Regions from separate parts of the Leifsonia sp. 10N434 genome, predicted to be linked through region 1. Evidence: predicted binding sites of a transcription regulator. Region 1 holds the regulator's gene; the other holds the start of a gene.
The links. The regulator LexA, encoded in region 1, represses DNA repair genes until DNA is damaged. The targets are predictions, from matches to a motif close to TCGAACANNTGTTCGA.

Region 1 (3,207 bases):
GGTTGACGCCGCCGATCGCGGTCGCGACGCGAGCCACGATGTCCGCCGCCACGTCATCCGGAACCGGATGCGTGTTCTCGTTCACGTTCAGCGCCACAGGAACGACTTTCTGTGGAGCGCCATACGGGGTCTTGCCCCGCAAATCATCGCGAATCGGCAGATCAGAGAGGGAAGTCACCCCTCAATGGTAGTTCCGCCTACAGGATGGTTACGTCGTCTTGCTGCTGCCCACCTGAGCTCGCCACTTCGACCCGAAGGTCACGACGAGCCACCCGGAGTTCCGTGCGCGGCACCCGAAGGTCAGTGCGAGTACTGCGTCGGGATGGCGATGCGCTGGCCGGGCGAGACCACAGCCGAGTCGAGCTGGTTGAGCGAGACGATGTCGGCGATGACGTCGCGCGGGTCGGCACCCGGCGCCACCTTCTCGGCGATGCTCCAGAGGGACTGACCGGACTGCACGGTGACCTGCTGGAACGTCACGTGCGTCTGATCGCCTGTGGCCACCGCGCCGCCGCTGTTGAGCGCGAAAAGCAGGGCTCCGATGACGAGCGGGACGGACGCGAGGGTCGTGAGGACTGCGCGCCCGCGTCGGGTGAGGCGGAGGCGGGTGCGGGCTCCCGCCGGCATGTCGAAACTCGACGGCGTCATGGTGACTGCTGCTGTGCTCACGGTCGTGACCTCCTAAGATTCCGCACCCGGCGCTTGGCCGGCAGACCGGATGCGAAGCTGTGTTCCGAATATATCTTCGAATGTTCGAAACCTCAAGCGCGATATCGCGGCTGATTTTCACACGAATATCGAGACACACTCGAACACATGTTTGTTTTGCCGCTGCATCGTGGATACAGTTTCGATTGTCTGGAGTTCACTCAACCAGGCACCACCGACATTCGGGCGGGCCGGATGCGATGGCGGGTCACGAAGGGACGACTGTGTCGAACGACAACCAGGCAGGACGCGAGCGCGGCGGCACGCGCCGGCGCAAGAACCTGAGCGAGAAACAGCTCGCCATCCTCGACGTGATCGGCCGTTCCGTGAGCCAGCGGGGCTATCCGCCGAGCATGCGCGAGATCGGCGACGCGGTCGGCCTCTCCTCCCTCTCCAGCGTGACCCACCAGCTCAACCAGCTCGAGCTGAGCGGCTACCTGCGCCGCGACCCGAACCGCCCCCGCGCCCTCGAGATCCTCATCGACCTCCCGTCCTCATCATCCGAGTCCGTCGACTTCGAGAACCAGACGCCCGTCGGCGACGCCGCCATGGTCCCTCTCGTCGGCCGCATCGCCGCCGGCGTGCCGATCACCGCCGAGCAGCAGGTCGAAGAGGTGTTCCCCCTCCCCCGCCAGCTCGTGGGCAACGGCGAACTCTTCATGCTGAAGGTCGTCGGAGAATCGATGATCGACGCGGCGATCTGCGACGGCGACTGGGTCGTGGTCCGCACCCAGAAGACGGCGGAGAACGGCGACATCGTCGCGGCCATGCTCGACGAAGAGGCGACGGTCAAGGTCTTCCGTCAGCGCGACGGCCACACGTGGCTCCTCCCGCGCAACTCGAACTTCGAGCCGATCCTCGGCGACTACGCCGAGGTGCTCGGCAAGGTCGTGGCGGTGCTGCGCGCCGTCTGACGCCACCGCGCGCCGCCTGACGCCCGCGGGTCGTGCGCTAACGCACGACCGACGAGGGCGGTGCCGCGCTTCCGCACGACCGGCGCGCCCGGTCACGCCCAGCCGAGCTCCCGCAGCCGGGCGTCGTCCAGCCCGAAGTAGTGCCCGATCTCGTGCACGAGGGTGACCCGCACGCGTGCGCGCAGCTCGGTCAGGTCTGCGCTGTTCGCAGCGAGGTTGTTCTTGTAGAGCGTGATCCGATCCGGCAGCTCCCCGAACCCGTAGACGCCGCGACGGGTGAGCGGATGACCGCTGTACAGGCCGTACAGGCGCGGCCGCGCATCCGGTGGCTGGTTCTCGATCAGCACGGCGACGTTCTCGAGCGGTCCGACCATGTCCTCCGGCAGCGCGTCGAAGACATCGCCGACCATCGCTTCGAAGTCCGCGTCCGAGATCTCGACCATGCCGCCATTCTCCTCGGCCACGAGGCTGCGCGGCCGCCGTCCCGCCGTCCCGCCGTTCCGCCGGTCCGCAATTCCGGATGCCGGAGTCGACACGCTGCCCGAACGCGCACAACTCCGGAACTCCGACCCAATGGCGGGCCGAGGTTCCGGAGTTGTGTAGCGAGCTGAGCTGCAGCGAGCTGAGCTCTACCGAGCTGAGACCGGCGACCCGCCTAGGCGGGCACGCCCGCCTTCTCGCGCACGGCCCGCGTCGCCGTCAAGATGTTCGTGAGCGACGCCACGGTCTCGTCGTAGCCGCGGGTCTTGAGGCCGCAGTCCGGGTTCACCCAGAGCTGGCGTCCCGGGATCGCGCTCAGCGCGGTCTCGAGCAGCTCGGTGACCTCGGCCACGCTCGGAACACGCGGCGAGTGGATGTCGTAGACGCCCGGGCCGATCCCGTGCTCGAAGCCCGAGGTCTGGATGTCGTGCACGACCTCCATGCGCGACCGCGCCGCCTCGATGCTCGTCACGTCGGCGTCGAGGTTGCGGATGGCGTCGATGACGACCCCGAACTCCGAGTAGCAGAGGTGGGTGTGGATCTGCGTCTCGTCGCGCACCCCGGCGGTCGCGAGCCGGAACGACCCGACCGACCAGTCGAGGTAGTCCGCGTGGTCCTTCTTCTTCAGCGGGAGCAGCTCGCGCAGTGCCGGCTCGTCGACCTGCACGATCCGGATGCCCGCCGACTCCAGGTCCGCGATCTCGTCGCGCAGGGCGAGCGCGACCTGGCGGGCGGTGTCGCCCAGCGCCTGGTCGTCGCGCACGAACGACCAGGCGAGGATCGTGACCGGTCCGGTCAACATCCCCTTGACCGGCTTGGCCGTGAGGGTCTGCGTGTAGGTCGACCATTCGACCGTGATCGGCTTCGGCCGCGACACGTCGCCCCACAGGATCGACGGACGCGTGCAGCGGCTGCCGTACGACTGCACCCAGCCGTTCTGCGTCACCGCGAAGCCGTCGAGGTTCTCGGCGAAGTACTGCACCATGTCGTTGCGCTCGGGCTCGCCGTGCACGATGACGTCGATGCCGATCTCCTCCTGCAGGTCGACGACGCGCTTGATCTCGGCCTGCATCCGGCCGAGGTACTCGGCCTCGGAGATGAGACC
Region 2 (3,207 bases), on a different contig from region 1:
GAGCTTCGGATCTCGCTGAGGGGGCAGCCGCCGATCGACGCGGTGGTGTCCCGTCGCCGTGCCGAGCGCCTCACTGGAACCCTGACAGCGGGGCATTCCGGCCCTCAGCGCCTGGTCTCCGTCGAGACCAGGATGATCGGCGCCGATGCCGCGATCGTCACCGAGCCGACACCACCCGTCACTGCGGAACGCGTCGTGGCGCCGCGCGTGCGGGCCGTACGCAGCCTGCCGCTCCCGTCGCGCCTGATCGGACTCACCGGACCACACGATTCGGCACGCCCCGGGGACGGCGGCGAGTTCCGCGACGTCGGGCTGTTCGCGGCCGGGGATCGCCTGCGACGCATCGACTGGAAGGCGACAGCGCGCCGGGCGCAGACTGCGGGGGAGCTCTACGTCAGGCGAACGATGGCGACGTCGGATGCGGCGATCCAGTTCGTCATCGACAGCCGCGACGACCTCACGGGCCGGGTCGCGGACTGGGCGGCGGCGTACCCCCGCCCCGGTATCGGCTCGCAGGATCTCGCCCGCGAGGCGGCGGCCAGCCTGGCGAGCGCGTACGCGGCGGCCGGCGACCGGGTCGGGTTCGACGACCTGGCGGACGCCCGCCGGGGGATCCCGCCGCGCTCGGGTTCCCGGCATCTTCAGCGCGTGCTCCGCGCCGTCGCCCGGACCGGGCCGCGCGGCATCGCCACGGAGCGCGTCCGCGCGCCCGTGCTCGCACCGGGCGCGCTCGTCTTCGTGCTGTCGACGTTCCTCGACGAGCAGGCACTCGGCCTCGCCCTCGTCTGGCGCGCCGCCGGGCATCGGGTGATCGCCGTCGACACGCTGCCGGACCGGCTCACCTCGGATCTCACTCCGCGCGACCGCGTGGCGCTCCGGGTGGTCGAGCTGGAGCGCACTCTGCGGTTCCGGAGGCTCGCGGCCGGCGGCATCGACGTGATGCGATGGCAGGACGAGGCGGGCGACACCCGTGGTGCGCGGCTCCGCGAGCTGAGCATGCCCAGGCGGCCGCGATGACCCGCGCGACGGAGGGCCCTGTCGTACCGGGCGCGCCGGATGCGCCGGCTGCGCCGCGGGCCGGCGACGCGGTCGCGGTGGAATCCGCGCTCGGGATCGGACGCGTCTTCCCCGGCTGGTGGTTGCGCGTGGCCTTCGGTGCCGTCGCAGTCGCGCTCTGCCTGGCGGAGGCCGAGACCCAATGGGTGGCTGTCGCCCTCGTGCTCGCGGCGCTCGCGATCGCGATGCCGCGCTGGCTGACCGCGTGGTTCCTCATCGGGCTCCTGGCGTTCACGGTGCTCCTTCGCGATCAGTCCGTGGGTGACTGGCGACCCTACGTGCTGATCGCGGGCGCGCATGCGCTTCACGTGCTCGCGTCGTGGATGCTCGTGGTGAGCCCGCGCGCCCTCGTCCATCCGGCGTCACTGGGGCCGAGTGCGCGGCGCTTCCTGCTGATCCAGGCGCCGGTGCAGCTCGTCGCGGCCGGCGCGCTAGCGCTGACGACGGCGTTCTCGCGGGCATCCGTGCTCTGGCTGGCGGCGGTCTCGGCGGCGGCTCTCGTGGTCCTGGTGATCGCGCTCGCGGGGCCGCTCCTCCGGAGGCCCCGGGACTGACCTTGCAATGTCGGTGGTGCGGCATAGACTCGCCGCGTGCCCGGGGTCCCGTGTGCGCCCCATCGGTTAGAATCGAACATATCTTCGATGCGCGCTCGGCGAACACGGCCAGGCACCACCCACAACTAGCGGAGAATTGATCGAGTGAGTATCAGTAAGGTGACCGGATCCCACCTCAGCGTCCGGGGCGCACGCGTGCACAATCTGCACAATGTCGACCTCGAGATCCCACGCGATTCGCTGGTCGTCTTCACGGGCCTGTCGGGCTCGGGCAAGTCGTCCCTCGCCTTCGACACGATCTTCGCGGAGGGGCAGCGCCGCTACGTCGAGTCGCTGTCCGCATATGCGCGTCAGTTCCTGGGCCAGGTCGACCGGCCCGACGTCGACTTCATCGAGGGTCTCAGCCCGGCGGTGTCGATCGACCAGAAGTCCACCAACCGCAACCCGCGGTCGACCGTCGGCACGATAACTGAGATCTACGACTACATGCGTCTGCTCTGGGCGCGCATCGGTGTTCCGCACTGCCCGATCTGCGGCGAGCCCATCCAGCGGCAGACCGTGCAGCAGATCGCCGACCAGCTCATGGAGCTCGAGCCCGGCACCCGTTATCAGGTGCTCAGCCCCGTCGTCTCGCAGAAGAAGGGCGAGTTCGTCGACCTCTTCAAGGAGCTCGCGGCGAGCGGATACTCGCGTGCGATCGTCGACGGCGAGCAGATCCAGCTCAGCGATCCGCCCGTGCTGAAGAAGCAGTACAAGCACGACATCTCCGTCGTGGTCGACCGCCTGGTCGCCGGGCCGGAGCTGCTGACCCGTCTCACGGACTCGCTCGAGACGGCGCTCCGTCTCACCGACGGCCTGGTCCAGATCAACTTCGTCGACGAAGAGGGCCCGGACGCGTGGCGCACGTTCAGCGAGAAGCTGTCGTGCCCGAACAACCACCCCATCCAGCTCACCGAGATCGAGCCGCGCACCTTCTCGTTCAACGCGCCGTTCGGTGCGTGCCCCGAGTGCTCCGGCCTCGGCACGCGCATGTCGGTCGACGAGGATCTGCTGCTCGGCGACGACGACCTGAGCATCGCCGAAGGCGTCATCATCCCCTGGACCACCCAGGGCAAGGGGCTCTTCAACTACTACGAGAAGCTGCTCGACGGCCTCGCCCGCGACCTCAAGTTCTCGCTGAAGACCCCGTGGCGCAAGCTCAGCCAGCAGGTGCGCGAGGCCGTGATGCGCGGCGACAACTTCGAGGTCAAGGTCAAGTGGAAGAACCGCTACGGCCGCGAGATGAGCTACACCTCGGGGTTCGAAGGCGTCGTCCCCTACATCGAGCGCCAGTACCTGCAGGCCGAGACCGACACGCAGCGCGCCCGCTGGGCCGAGTACCTTCGTGAGGTGCCGTGCCCGGTGTGCGGCGGCAAGCGGCTCAAGCCGGAGGTCCTCGCGGTTCTCGTGCACGGCGCGAGCATCGCCGACGCGGCGGAGCTGAGCCTCAGCGACGCCCGTGGCTTCATGGACAAGCTGCACCTCACCGAGCGCGAGGAGAAGATCGCCGCACAGGTGCTGCGCGAGATCAAGGTGCGTCTCGACTTCCTGATCCAGG

Region 2: uvrA (excinuclease ABC subunit UvrA) is a predicted target of LexA. The motif match lies at 1,683-1,698, and genes of this name have one in related genera.

The regions. Positions count from the first base shown of each region.
Region 1 is NZ_JBFTHV010000008.1:54,742-57,948, reverse strand. Features, by position in the region: gene AC1DB1_RS17575 (histidinol-phosphate transaminase) at 1-178, opposite strand, end outside; gene AC1DB1_RS17570 (LysM peptidoglycan-binding domain-containing protein) at 301-669, opposite strand; gene lexA (transcriptional repressor LexA) at 909-1,622, shown strand; gene AC1DB1_RS17560 (metallopeptidase family protein) at 1,715-2,065, opposite strand; gene metE (5-methyltetrahydropteroyltriglutamate--homocysteine S-methyltransferase) at 2,278-3,207, opposite strand, start outside.
Region 2 is NZ_JBFTHV010000002.1:184,063-187,269, forward strand. Features, by position in the region: gene AC1DB1_RS06505 (DUF58 domain-containing protein) at 1-1,017, shown strand, start outside; gene AC1DB1_RS06510 (hypothetical protein) at 1,014-1,610, shown strand; gene uvrA (excinuclease ABC subunit UvrA) at 1,755-3,207, shown strand, end outside.